3 regions of the Geomonas diazotrophica genome follow, and region 3 is predicted to be linked to each of the others. Evidence: riboswitches for the same ligand, from Rfam matches in the RefSeq annotation. Region 3 holds a riboswitch; each other region holds the start of a gene.
What was found. Region 3 has a riboswitch for molybdenum cofactor ahead of KP003_RS03230 (hypothetical protein). Riboswitches for the same ligand answer to the same signal wherever they lie in the genome.

Region 1: another riboswitch for molybdenum cofactor. It lies ahead of KP003_RS12845 (aldehyde ferredoxin oxidoreductase family protein); the one in region 3 lies ahead of KP003_RS03230 (hypothetical protein).
Region 2: another riboswitch for molybdenum cofactor. It lies ahead of KP003_RS09745 (molybdopterin molybdotransferase MoeA); the one in region 3 lies ahead of KP003_RS03230 (hypothetical protein).

Annotation. Positions count from the first base shown of each region.
Region 1 covers NZ_CP077684.1:2,954,941-2,959,531, reverse strand. The annotation lists gene KP003_RS12855 (HesA/MoeB/ThiF family protein) at 1-453, opposite strand, end outside; gene KP003_RS12850 (MoaD/ThiS family protein) at 455-679, opposite strand; gene KP003_RS12845 (aldehyde ferredoxin oxidoreductase family protein) at 750-2,480, opposite strand; molybdenum cofactor riboswitch at 2,521-2,642, opposite strand; gene KP003_RS12840 (iron-containing alcohol dehydrogenase) at 2,897-4,060, opposite strand; gene moaA (GTP 3',8-cyclase MoaA) at 4,550-4,591, shown strand, end outside.
Region 2 covers NZ_CP077684.1:2,240,127-2,244,717, reverse strand. The annotation lists gene mog (molybdopterin adenylyltransferase) at 1-75, opposite strand, end outside; gene moaC (cyclic pyranopterin monophosphate synthase MoaC) at 91-567, opposite strand; gene KP003_RS09745 (molybdopterin molybdotransferase MoeA) at 569-1,780, opposite strand; molybdenum cofactor riboswitch at 1,857-1,975, opposite strand; gene moaA (GTP 3',8-cyclase MoaA) at 2,298-3,278, shown strand; gene KP003_RS09735 (MOSC domain-containing protein) at 3,295-3,723, shown strand; gene KP003_RS09730 (sensor histidine kinase) at 4,007-4,591, opposite strand, start outside.
Region 3 covers NZ_CP077684.1:743,512-748,102, forward strand. The annotation lists gene KP003_RS03210 (methyl-accepting chemotaxis protein) at 1-1,072, opposite strand, end outside; gene KP003_RS03215 (permease) at 1,280-1,753, shown strand; gene KP003_RS03220 (permease) at 1,750-2,280, shown strand; gene KP003_RS03225 (helix-turn-helix transcriptional regulator) at 2,337-2,690, shown strand; molybdenum cofactor riboswitch at 2,832-2,949, shown strand; gene KP003_RS03230 (hypothetical protein) at 3,053-3,796, shown strand; gene KP003_RS03235 (hypothetical protein) at 3,798-4,085, shown strand; gene KP003_RS03240 (glycosyltransferase) at 4,156-4,591, opposite strand, start outside.

The DNA of each region.
Region 1 (4,591 bases), 2.2 Mb from region 3:
ACCGTTGGCCAGGCAGAAGGCGTCCTGGATGGCGGTGACTGTGACGGCGGGATTGACCTGTGCCAGCCGCTCGGCCGCTGCCGCCACCTTGGGCTGTCCCAGGTTGGCGGGGGAGGAGAGGATCTGCCGGTTCAGGTTGTGTTCCTCGAATATGTCCGGGTCGATGGCTACGATCTGTCCCACCCCCAGGCGCGCCAGCTCTTCCAGGATGTAGCCGCCCAGGCCGCCGCAGCCGATCACCGCAACGCGGCTTTGGAACAGGCGCAGCTGCTCTTCGATCTGGATCATGTTCTTGTTGCGCTGGTAGCGGGCCGGGAAGATCCCGTTTTGCAGGGCGAGCAGTTCGACCGCGGCGTGGCTCAGGCTGAAGCGCTTTGCGGTTGCGTCCTGGGCACTCCAGGGGAGCAGGCCGTCATTGGTCTGCTCTTTCAGAAAAGTGATGACCTTGCGCATATCAGCCTCCTCCGACCAAGGGAAAGAGCGAGAGGGTATCGCCGTGGCTCAACGTGCTGTCCAGTTCACCGTGCCGGCCGTTCAGCATCACGATGCCGATCTCTTCCTCGGTGAGTCCCAGCCCCAGCACTACTTGGCGCACGTCGGTCCCCTCGGGTAATTCCTGCTCGGCGACCTTGAACCTGCCGTTTCTGAACGTGGCGAAAAGCTTGAGTGTTATCTTCATGCGGCACCTGCTTGTTGGCTCAAACGGAAAAACCCGGCGTGACTTCCGTCACGCCGGGTAATGGTGGTTCCTAGAAGTTCCAGAACTCGTCGATTTCCGCATCGGTGAAGTCCCACACCGCGTTGTGCGGTGCGACCGGCTCGGTCTTGAAGAAGTCCGGCAGGCGGTCGTGGACGCTGGTGAGGCCGGCTTTCTGGTTGAAGTCACGCTCCAGTTTCAGGATGTGCTTGCCCAGGTTGGTGACGTCGTCGCCGGTGAGGGCGATGCCGAAGCGGGCGTTGATCATGTCGATCAGGGCCGGCAGGCACTCCGGGATGTCCAGCGCCGGGAAGGCGACGAAGATGCACATACCGGTCGAGTCGACCGCTGCGGTAGCGATCTGCAGGTTACGGGAGAGCTCGACCTGGCCGTCCTTCTTGAGCGGATCGACGTAGCCGCCGACGTTCAGGATGTTGGTGGCGATGGTGTAGCCGGAGGTGTGGTCGGCGCCCATGGTGGAGGTGGCGTAGGTGATGCCGATCCCCTTGACGGAGCGCGGATCGTAGGCCGGGATGCCCTGGTTCTTGACCACCGGTACGCGGGTTACGCCGTAGGTGCGGCCGACAGAACCGGCGCCGCCGCCCAGGACGCGGCCCAGCGCGGTCCCCTTGGCGATTTCCTCGGTCAGCAGGCGGAGCATCTCCTTGGAGTCGCCCCAGTTAAGGATGCCGGCCTCCATGGCCACGCCGAACATGACCGCGGTCTCGATGGAGTCGATCCCGATGTCGTCCATCAGGTTGTCGGCGCGGGCGATGTCGTCCAGGTTGTCGATGCAGCAGTCGGCGCCCAGGCCCCAGATGGTCTCGTACTCGAAACCGGAGGTGACGTACTTGCCGTCCTTGTCGTTGTAGACCTGCGAGCACTGGATGATGCAGCCGGCGTGGCAGCCGTGCTTGACCTTCCCGCCGCGCGCCGCGATGGTGTCGTGCATGGTCTCGCCGGAGATCTTGTCGTGGCCTTCGAACTGGCCGACGGTGAAGTTCTTGGTCGGCAGGCCGCCGGCCTCGTTGAGGATGTTGACCAGGACGTTGGTGCCGTAGGTCGGCAGGCCCTCGCCGGAAACCGGGTGGTCGAGGAGCGCCTTGGCGAACACCTTGGCTGCGCCCTTGAATTTCTCGGGATCGGCGATCTTCACGCCCGGGGCGCCTTCGCCGTCGATGGAGATGAACTTGATCTGCTTGGAGCCCATGACTGCGCCCAGGCCGCCACGGCCGTGGCTGCGGATCTTGCTGTCCGGGTCCTTGACGGAGATGTTGGCGGCGGTCATCTTCAGTTCGCCGGCCGGGCCGATGGTGAGAACGCCGGTTTTCTTGCCCAGGCGCGCCTCGACCGCGTCGATGACGGCGAAGTTACCAAGACCGAGCAGTTCCTTCTCCTCGCTGATGGTGACGCCGTTTACGCCCACGGCCAGGTTGTACCATGCGCCGGTTTTCGGAGCGCCTTCGATGATCAGGGCCTTGATGCCGAGTTTGGCCAGCATCTGGGCCGCGGTGCCGCCTGCGTTGCTCTCCTTGATGCCGCCGGTGAGCGGGCTCTTGGCGCCTGCGGAGAGGCGGCCGGAGTTGGCAGCCGGGGTGCCGGTCAGAAGACCCGGTGCGAAGACCAGCTTGTTATCGGCGGAAAGCGCGTGGCAGGTCGGCGGCACTTCGGCGGCCACGATGGTGGAGGTGAGACCACGGCCACCCAGGCCTGCCCATGCTGCCGGGACTTCTTCGATCTTGGTGGTGAGGTCGGTCATGTTGACGCGAAAAATCTTATCCATGCTTTTCAAGCTCCCTGTTTTTATTTAGTTCTACCGGCGGTACCCGACGGCCGGGACTCCTTTCCAAGAGGGAGGCTCCGCCGTTTCCAGCGAAACCCGTTGGCCTGGAGCCATGAGGGACGTGCCCTTTTAGGCTGCGACGGCTCGGAGATTTTTTGATGCGTGACTGACCCGACACCGCTTACGCATCTCTTGCATGTGTTCGGGCCTGCGCGCCGGTTGGGCCCGCAGGCGGTTTGAAGCGGGGCGAATGAGTATTCGCCCCTACAGGTGTTCAGGTATCTGCCGCCGGACCGCCAGCAGGCGATCTTTTGGCTCCCCCTGGAGGGGTGGGTGCCATCAGTGATGCCGGTGGCGCCTTCCCCCTCACCCTGTCCCCCCCCCGCAAGGGGGAGGGACGTTGGGGCAAGTGCCTACTACATTGCGTCCTTGAAGATCTGGATGACCTGCTCGAGGGTCGCTTTGCGCGGGTTGGTGAACTGGCAAGCGTCCTTCTTTGCGTTCTCTGCCATGATGGCCAGGTCCTCTTCCTTGACATTGAGGGCCTTGAGGCCGGTCGGGATGCCGATGGAAGCGGAGAGGGTGCGGATCCTGTCGATCGCTTTCTGGCCGGCTTCGGTCACGGAGAGGCCGTCGACGTTCTCGCCCAGAGCCTTGGCGATGTCAGCGAAACGCTTCGGGCAGGCGATCAGGTTGTACTGGCTGACGGCCGGCAGCAGGATGGCGTTGCAGACGCCGTGCGGCAGGTTGTAGAAGCCGCCCAGCTGGTGAGCCATGGAGTGAACGTAGCCAAGCGACGCGTTGTTGAACGCCATGCCGGCCAGGTACTCGGCGTAAGCCATCCTGTCGCGTGCCTCGAGGTCTTCGCCGTTGGCGACAGCCTTGGAGAGGTACTCGGCGATCAGCTCGATGGCTTTGATGGCACAGGCGTCGGTGATCGGGGTGGCGATGGTGGAGACGTATGCCTCAACCGCGTGGGTCAGGGCGTCCATGCCGGTGGCAGCGGTCAGAGCTGCCGGCTTGCCGACCATGAGCAGCGGGTCGTTGATGGCGATGTTCGGAGTGCAGCGCCAGTCGACGATGGCCATCTTTACGTGGGTGTCGGTGTTGGTGATGATGCAGAAGCGGGTCATTTCGGAAGCGGTACCGGCGGTGGTGTTGATAGCGACGAATGCCGGCATGGATTTGGTGGACTTGTTCACGCCTTCGAAGTCGCGGATGTGGCCGCCGTTGCCGATGACCAGGCCGATGCCCTTACCACAGTCGTGGGAGGAGCCGCCGCCCAGGGAGATGATCGCGTCGCAACCGTTTTCCTGGTATGCCTTCACGCCGTCGTGCACGTTGATGTCGGTCGGGTTCGGCTCGGCGCCGTCGAAGATGACAGCTTTAACGCCGGCAGCTTCCACCTGCTCCTTGATCTTGTCGGCAACGCCCATGGCCGAGAGGCCTTTGTCGGTGACGATCAGCGCCTTGGATGCGCCCAGTGCCTTGACCTGCTCGCCGGTTTCCTTAGCGGAACCAACGCCCATCAGCGATACCGTCGGAATGAAGAAACCGTAAGTCTGCTCTCCTAATGCCATTTTCATTTCCCCCTGTTGTTTTTCCGGGATGACCCGGTTCTTTTTGTTTTTAAGAAGGTGGTGCGGTGTTGCATACACTTTCCTAAAACGGTTTTCTACACTATCGCAAGGGGCGTACCAGAATTTGCCGTAAACACAATTTTTCGGGATACTGAATAATATTCACAGGATACCGTATACTTAACGATCGCTCTGTTTACCTCCCGGCTAGCCCCCTCCAAAGTTGCGTCCTCAAATCGAACAGTTGCGACGTTCCACAATGGAACATTTGCTCTTTTGTGGAACGGCCGTTTTGATCCGCCGACCAGGCTCGCACTCCCCGCCCGCGTGTTGAATTCAAAAAGACAAAAATCGGTTCGTTTCCCATGTATTCACCAGCTTAGTTCCTCCCTCATTAGCGCCGGATCCCGCTTTTTGCTCCGAATCGGGACAATTGGTATCGATATTGCCTTTGTATACGGCGAGGCGTGTTTCCGGAGGGAGTAAGGCATGGCACTGATCGATACCTACGGCAGGCGGATCAACTACTTA
Region 2 (4,591 bases), 1.5 Mb from region 3:
TAGCGCCGGCCCGCTGCCGTCGGCACGTTCTCCGGTGGAACAGCGGTCGCTGAGGGTGAGAATGGCTGCTCGCATGGTGGTGTTTCTCCTTTAGTCCTCGCGCTTGAAGACGCCGCTCTTGCCGCCTTCCTTGTAGTGCAGCTTCACGTCGGAGATGACGATGCCCTTGTCGGTCCCCTTGCACATGTCGTACACGGTCAGCGCGGCTACCGTGGCGGCGGTCATGGCTTCCATCTCGACGCCGGTGCGCTCGAAGGCGCGGACGGTGGCCATGACGCCTATGGTTCCCCGGGCCTCGTCCACCTCGAACTCTATGGCGACGTGGTGGATGGCAAGAGGGTGGGAGAGGGGAATCAGGTCGGGTGTCTTCTTGGCTCCGGCGATACCGGCAAGCCGCGCCACGCCGAGTACGTCCCCCTTTGCCATCCGGCCGGACACGATGGACTGCACGGTTTCGGGTTTCAGGGTCAGCAGGGCGCCTGCTATGGCGGTGCGCATGGTCGGGGTCTTCTGGCTTACGTCGACCATGATGGCGTTGCCGCTGGCGTCGAAGTGGTTGAACGACATGTTAAACCTCCATTTCCAATGTGGGGTCGAGCAGGTGCAGATCTACTTCCGCGCCGACGGCGAACTCGGTCGCCTCCGCCGGGAGAATGGCCAGGGCGTTGCAACGCAGCATGGTCTTCAGTATCCCGGTGTTCTGATCGCCCGAGGTGCTGGCGACGAAGCGTCCCCCCTCGATGGCGACGTGAACGCGCAGGAAGTTTACCTTGCCCGCCTTCTTGCGCGCCCCTTCCTTCAGGATGCCGCTCACGGTGCGACGGAACACCTTTTCGTGCCCCATCATGCGCAGGATGGCGGGGCGGGCGAACTCCTCGAAGGTGATCATGGTGGAGACCGGGTTGCCGGGGAGGGAAAAGACCGGGACGTTCCCCTTCATGCCGAAGGCGGTGGGGCCGCCGGGCTTGATGCCGGGCTTCCAGAACTGCTCCACAACACCCAGCTCCGCCAGCACCTCGCGCACCAGGTCCCGGTCGCCGGCGGAGACACCCGCCGAGGTGACCAGGACGTCGGCCTTCAGTCCCTCGGAGAGGAGCGCACGGTGGCTCTCCCTGTCGTCGCGGGCGATGCCGAGGATGACCGGCTCGGCGCCGCAGAGCTTGATGGCGGTGGCGAGCGCAAGGGTGTTGCTGTTGACGATCTGGCTCTCCTTGGGTTCGGTGCCGACCTCGACCAGCTCGTCACCGGTGGAGAGGATGGCCACGCGCACCTTGCGGTAAACAGGCACCAGCACAGTGGAAAAAGAGGCCATCAGGCTCACCTGGGGCGCTCCGATCACGGTCCCCCGTGGCATGATCGCCTCGCCGCCGCGCACGTCCTCGCCCTGAAAACGGATGTGGTCGTGCTTTTTCACCTGTTGCAGCAGCTTCACGGTCTCCGCCGTGTTCTCGGTCTCTTCTATCGGGACGACCGCATCGGCCCCAGGCGGGATAGGGGCGCCGGTCATGATCCGCGCGGCGCACCCCGGCGTCACCACGTCATCGGAACTGACGCCGGCGGGGATGTAGTCGGTGACCTTGAGCACGGTCCCCGGCGCGCAGTCAGCGCTCCTGACGGCGAAGCCGTCCATGGCGGAGTTGTCCCAGCGCGGCATGTCCTTGGGCGCCACGTAGTCCTCGGCCAGCACTCGGCCGGCGGCTTCCAGCAGCAGCACCCTTTCCACGCCGGCAGGCGCCACCTTGTCGATGACCATGCGTCTGGCTTGCTCGTAGTTCGTCATCTCTTCCTCTTTGTTCCTTGGTAATGGCAATAACGAAAAAGGGCCCGACTCCGTGAAGGAAGAGGGGCCCGTGCGCGATGCGGCGGTGCTTCTCCTTTCCAAGAGGGAGGCGGTGCCGTTTCCGGCAGCACCCATCGGCTGCGGCACCCTGGGGAGTTTCCCTTTAGACGGCCGCGGCTCGGAGACGTTCTGCATATTTTCCCAAAGGGATAGCATATTTGCCGCAAAATAAACAATTATTTTAGCTTAAGATTGGGCGGCCCACTCAGATCGACGGCGCGACAACACCACGTCTTTGCGTTGTTTTTACTCCCCGATCGGCTCGGTTTGGCTACCGTATACTTTCCCTGGTTCTCCGCGGGCGCTCGCCAATCTCCCTCATTAAAGTGGTTGATTTCCGTTTGCCAAACAAGGTATGGTTTTTAGCGTGTATCCGAAAGCAGTGTCGGCCTGCTGGAAAACCGGTCAGGCCCATCTTGCAGTTTGACGCGACAAATACCTGAAGTCAGGACATATTATGTCATTGATAGATACCTACGGCAGGCGCATTAATTACCTGCGCCTCTCGGTCACCGACCGTTGCAACCTGCGCTGCAGCTACTGCATGCCGGAAGAGGGCGTGGAGAAGCTGGGCCACTGCGAGATGCTATCCTACGAGGACCTGCTCCGGATCTCCGCCGAGGCGGTCGCCGCCGGGATCGAGAAGATCCGCGTGACCGGCGGGGAACCGCTGGTGCGCAAGGGGATCGTCGATTTCCTGGCGCGCCTTGCCGCGTTGCCGGGGCTCAAGGAACTGGTGCTGACCACCAACGGTCTGCTCCTGAAGGAGATGGCCCAAGGCCTGAAGGACGCCGGGGTGCAGAGGCTCAACATCAGCCTGGATTCACTCAAGCCGGAGATCTTCGCCACCGTCACCCGGGGAGGCGAACTGCAGCGTGTTTTGGACGGCATCGAAGAGGCGGAGCGGGTCGGCTTTCCACCGCACAAGATCAACGTGGTGGTGATGCGGGGCGTGAACGACGACGAGATTCTCGACTTCGCGGCGCTCACCCTGAAACGCCCCTACGCCGTGCGCTTCATCGAGTACATGCCCACTTCCGGTGACGCCGACTGGCGCGACCTGACCGTCCCCGGCGCTGAAATCCGGGAACGCATCGCCCGCGAGTACGAGATCGAGGAAAGCAGCAACACCGAGCGCTCCGGCCCGTCCAAGAACTTCCGCATCAAGGGGGCACCCGGGTCGCTCGGGATCATCACCGCCATGACCGGGCACTTCTGCGATGGCTGCAACCGTCTGCGCGTCACAGCGTCAGGTGTCGCCAAAGGGTGCCTGTTCTCGGGGGAGGGGGTTGACCTGAAACCGGTACTAGCGACCGGTGACGCAGAACTGCTGCGCCAGGAGATCAGGCGCATCGTGGCCGCCAAACCCGGACGGCACGAAGTGACCGACGAGGGCTCTGAAACCAAACCTTTCGCCATGTCCCGCGTGGGGGGCTGAAAAACAAGGAGAACGCATGACCGGAAAGATCATCGCCGTCAACATCAGCAAGAACAAAGGGGAAAGAAAGACCCCGGTACCCGAAGTCACCCTGCGCGAGGAGCACGGGATCGTCGGCGACGGCCATGCCGGCGACTGGCACCGCCAGGTGAGCCTGTTGGCCCAGGAGAGCATCGCCAAGATGCAGGCGCTCGGGCTGGACGTGAAGGAGGGGGATTTCGCCGAGAACATCACCACCGAAGGGGTCGACCTGGTGAGCCTTCCCATCGGTGCCAAGATCGAACTGGGGGAGACCCTCCTCGAGGTGACCCAGATCGGCAAGGAGTGCCATACCCGTTGCGCCATCTACTACCAGGCCGGCGACTGCGTCATGCCCAAAGAGGGGATCTTCGCCCGGGTGCTGAAGGGCGGGGTGGTCAGGCCGGGAGACCAGGTCGTGGTGTAAGGGCACGACTGGCTGCTGCTCGAAACGGGCCCCGCAACCTGCCGAGGACGCGGCGCCGACTGCCGCGAGCGGCGTGTCTCTTCCGGTGCCCCACTCGAGGCCGGCGGACCTTAGGCTCCTTAGGCCCCTTAGGCCCCTTAGGCCCCTTAGGTCCCTTAGGTCCCTTAGGTCCCTTAGGTCCCTTAGGTCCCTTAGGTCCCATGGACTCTGCAACTGATGCAAGACCGAAACGGCCGCGAAGCGCAAGTGCTCGCGGCCGTTTCTTGTGGGGAGCGTGGGGCGCTTAGCGCTCGCAGGGGAGAAGCACGGTGAAGCTGCTCCCCTGTCCGGGAACGCTTTCCACGTCGATGCAGCCGCCGTGTTCCCTGATGATGCCGTAACTGACCGACAACCCGAGCCCGGTGCCGTTGGCCTTGGTGGTGTAGAAGGGGTTGAACACCTGCCTCAGGTTCTCCAGCTCTATGCCGACCCCGGTGTCCGAAATCTTCACCTCGTAGTTGTCGCCGCTTCCCACCGGAGCGCTCTTGATGCAGAGCACCCCACCCCGGGGCATCGCCTGCACGGCGTTCAGGATCAGGTTGGTGAACACCTGCCGTAACTGGTCTTGGTCCCCTTCGATCACGGCCCTTTGCTCCGCGTAGAACTCGAGCACTTCTATCTTCTCCAGTGAAACCTGGTGTCTCATCTGCCCAACGATCTCGTGCAGCAGCTCGTTCAGGTGAACCTCGCCGCGCTCCATCTGCTCGCGCCTGGCGAACTTCAAAAGGTTGGAGACGATGCGCTCCACCCGTTTCACCTGCTGGAAGATGGTGTCGACTTCCTCCCGGTTCGGCGCGTCCTCCGGGACCGAGAGCTGCAATAGCTCCGT
Region 3 (4,591 bases):
CGCTCTCCCTGACCCGGTCCGCGATGCGCACCATCCCCGCGATGGTCTCCTGCACGACGTGCCCCCCCTGGTCCGCGGACGCGCTGCTCTGTCGGGAGGACTCGGCGGCGCGGGCGCAGTTCTGGGCGATGTCGCCGCTGGTGGCCGCCATCTCCTCGCTGGCGGTGGCCACCGAGCTGGTCTGGGAGGCAAGCTCCTCGGCCCCGGTGGCGATCTGTTCGGCGGTGGCCTTCAACTGCTGCGATGCCGAGGCGATCTCGCTGGAACTCTCCGACACCCTCCCCAGCATCTCGCGCAGGTTTTCCACCACGCGGCGGGTCGAGTCGGCCAGGTGCCCCAGCTCGTCGTTTCCGGTAAGGGTGATGGACACGGTGAGGTCGTTTTCGGCCAGGCGGTCGTTGGCGGCGATCAGTTCCGCGACCGGGGCGGTGATGCTGCGCACGATCATCAGCGCCAGCAGGATGGAAAGGACAACGGCTGCGACCAGCAGGGTTATCACCACCAGGCGCCCCTGGTCGATCATCTGCTTCGACTCCTCTCCGACCCGCACCATCTCCTTGTCCTGGTGGGAGAGCATCTTGTCGATCGCGGCGAAGAAGGCGCTCTGCGCCTTGCGCATCGGCCCGATCAGTTCCTGCCCGGCCTTTTCCCTGTCCCCCTCCTTGATGGTGGCGATGACATGGTGCTGGGCCTCCTGGTACGCCGTCCTGGCATCGATCACGTCCTTGAGGGCGGCCTTTCCCGACTCGCTGTGAGCGGTCTTCTTGAGCTCCTCGATGCGCTTGTCGGCGGCCTGAAGGGATTCGACGATGCGCTTTTCCTCCTTCTGCACCTCCTGCGGGTCCTGAAGGATCACCATGTTGCGCAGGCCGCGGGCCACGACGTTGATCTGCGACTTGAGGTCGTTGAGCGCCACGGTCTTGGGCCACTTGTCCTCGATCAGGGTCCGGACCTTGCCGTCGAAGACCGCCATCCTGTTGATGGAGTATCCTCCGACCACTGTCATAAGGACCACTACCACGGCAAAGGCTACCCCAAGTCTTGCACTAAGCTTGACTCCCGAAAAGGTCATCGTTCTCTCCTTCACAGTTGCTGGTCTCAGAAGCGCCTGTCAGAGCATCTCATTGTCCTGTCTTTCAATATCGACACAAAGTTTAATTATCTTAAGTGAAAAAGCCGGCCCGCCTGTCCCTGTTCCGCTTTGCCGTTGGCATGCAGTTCTAAACATCATACTGTAATTAACAGTATGTGGGGCGGGCTGAGAGAGCAGGGGGGAGTCATGATGTCGGCAGTTTTGTACGGCGGGACCGCATTGGCGGTGTTGGTGTCCTGGCGACTGGATCCGGACAAGACCGGGCGGGCCTTGCGCATCGGCGCAAAGTCGCTGCACGGCCTGGCCCCGCGCATCCTGGGGATGGTGGCCCTGGTCGGGCTGGTGCTTGCGCTGGTTCCGCCGGAGCTGATCAGGAAGCTCTTCAGCCACGGCGGGGTCGGGGGCTTCGCCCTGGTCTCCGCCATCGGGTCCATCGTGACCATGCCTGCGCCGATCGCCTTCGCGCTGGTGGGGTCCCTTTTCAAGCTGGGGGCCGCCCCGGCGAGCCTGGCCGCGTTCGTCACCACGCTCACCATGGTGGGGGTCATGACCGCGCCGATGGAGATCTCCTGCTTCGGGAAACGCTTCACGCTGATGCGCCAGGCGCTGTGCTTCGTGACGGCCATCGTGATCGGGCTGGCCATGGGGGTGCTGCTGTGAAGGTCAAGCTCGTCGACTACCGGCTCTTCCTGGTCGTGCTTGCCGCGAACCTGCTCCTCTATCCCTGGCAGCCGGCGACGGCGCGGCTGTCAGCGCTCAACTCCACCGGGTTTCTCCTGGAGGTGCTCTCGATCGTGCCGCCGGTCATGGTGCTCATGGGGCTCCTGGACGTCTGGGTGCCGCGCCGGCTGGTCGAGTCGCACCTCGGCCCGGACTCCGGCGCGGTCGGGGCCGGGGTCGCCATGCTGCTTGGGACCGCGGCCGCCGGGCCGCTCTACGCCGCCTTCCCCGTGGCGGTCTCCCTGCGGAAAAAGGGGGCGCGCCTGGCCAACATCGTCATCTTCCTGGGGACCTGGGGCGCCATCAAGATTCCCATGATCCTGATGGAGAGCAGTTTCATCAGCCTGCGTTTCGCGCTGCTGCGGCTTTTGCTCACCGTCCCCTGCATCCTCGCCTGCGGCTACCTCATGGAACGGCTGCTGCCGGAACAGGAGCTTCAGGCGCAGCCGGACGCGGTGGACGCCTGAAATCACGCCTTCGCCCGCTAACGGAACGGAAATACAGCCCGAGAAAGGAACCGTCCATGCCTCCCAAACGAAAACAGCAGTACCGCCACCTCCCCGCCTTCATCCTGCTTGCCCTGGCGCAGGAGCCGAGCCACGGCGGCGCCGTCCTGAGCGCGCTCTCCCAGCGCATGCCGCTTTCCAGGCCGGACAGCGCGGCGGTGTACCGCACCCTGCAACAGCTGGAGGAGGAGGGACAGGTGGCTTCCAACTGGGACACGGGCGGCAGCGGCCCGGCCCGCAGGGTGTACCGGCTCACCGAAGCGGGATGGCAAAAGCTCGACAGCTGGCGCGAGGACATCGAGGTGCGCCTGGGGTATCTCAACTGCTTCCTTGAGACCTATGCCGACATCAGAAGTCACAGAGCCCGGTAATCAACGGGTGCGAAAGGGAGCGGCGCCTTATGGACCAGGTCGAGCAGGAGGACAAGGAAGGGTAACCCGCCGGAAAATTGCCGTTCGCGCCACATTTCTCTGGAGTATACGTTTTACCTGTGGTAAAGCTTCTGCCCAAATTCATCTGAGCCTCTCCGAGCCTCGCCGCCTAAAAGGACCTCCTCATGGCTGCGGGCCAACGGGTGCTGCCGGAAACGGCGGCGCCTCCCTTTTGGAAAGGAGAGCCTTGCGGCAGAGCGGAGACTCCGAACTGTTAAAGGCCCCTTTCCATCCAGGATCGGGGCTTTTTATTTGTCCAACGTTATGTAACTTGTAATACAACGGTCAGGAGTGAAAAACAGATGCGGATAGCCATTTCAATCGACGATACCGACAACCTCGAGAGCAGGGGGACCGGGGAGATCGCCTCCCTGATCGCCGAAGAACTGCAGCAACGCGGGTGGGGCAGCTGCAGCTACATCACCCGACACCAGCTCTACGTGCACCCGGACATCCCCTACACCTCGCACAACAGCGCCATGTGCTTCTTCGCGGACGTGGGCGAGGGGTGGCTGGAACCGGTCATCGAGTACGTCTCGGAGTTCCTGGAGAAGGAGAGCGCGCCCGGTTCCGATCCGGGGCTGTGCGTCGCGGTGCCGGCCCGGATGACGGCGCGCAACGAGCTGATCGGTTTCGGACGCCGCGCCAAGCGCGAGGTGATCGGGATGGACGAGGCCTACGACCTCGCCAGGCGGCTGGGTGTGCACCTCTCCCAGCACGGCGGCACGGGGCAGGGGGTGATCGGCGCCCTGGCCGGCGCCGGGCTCAGGATGTCGGGCAACGACGGCCGTCTCAAGGGGTCCCTGGAGTTCGCCCAGCCGTACCGGATGCTGCGGGTGGACGAACTGCTGCAGCATCCCGTGGTCGACGTGGTGAAGAGCGTGACCGGCGAGGGGCTGAAAGACGAGGACCTGGTGGTGCTGGGTGAAAAGCCGAAGACTGTGCTTCTGGATGGGGCGTCGGTGCTCCTGGTGGCAGCATCCCAGTCGTCGGACGCAAAGGCGCGCTGGCAGACGCTGCATCGCAAGCAGCTGAAGGCCTACTAGCATGTGGCGCTGCGATCAGAAGGGGAACAGGGAGTTCGCCCACGGCAAGGAAGCCTGGGTGTTGGCGGCGGAACAGGCCGGGGCCTGCGCGTTATTCGTGGCGGACGTCGAGGAGGAGCAGGTCGTCGAGGAGGAACTCTCCTGCTACAACTGCCGCTACCGGCGCTGGAGCGTGGAATCCTTCACCTGCCTGCGCCTGCCGCCGCTTTCGCTTGACGAAGGTGGACGGACCAATGGTTGGTCCGAAGGCGAGGACATGCACCACGCCCCATTTTACAGCTCCCCGTGAAACGAAGTCGCCGCCGTCCGGCTTGCGGCTACGGTCTTCATAACAGGAAGGAGTTGCTGGGGGGGCGGGGTCAGGCGACGCAGATGGCGTCGCACCCCTCGACGAATCCGGCCTGGCGGGTGCTCTGCCGGACCACCGCACGCGCGCCACGGGCGCCGACCGTCATCAGGAGCTTGGTGCCGTTGCGCTCGAGCTCCCCGGTGGAGAGGACCGGCGCGCCGTGCAGTTGCCGCCCGATCTTTTTCGGGTCGACATCGACCCACGCCTCGACAGCGATACCAACCTCGTGCAGTATCCGGTACCAGGCCCGCCCCTCGAGGCCTGCCCCCGCCAGGATCACCCGGCGCTCCCCTTTCAGAAATCCCTGCAGCAGGTGGTGGAGCTTGCAAAGCCGCATGGCGTGCGCCGCGTAGGCCGGGTTGGTGCGGGTGGTACGTTCCGGGCGCTCGCGCCAGAAGAGGAGCGTCGCGGGGAGCCGGGCGAAGCGGGTCCCGGCCGCCGCCAGG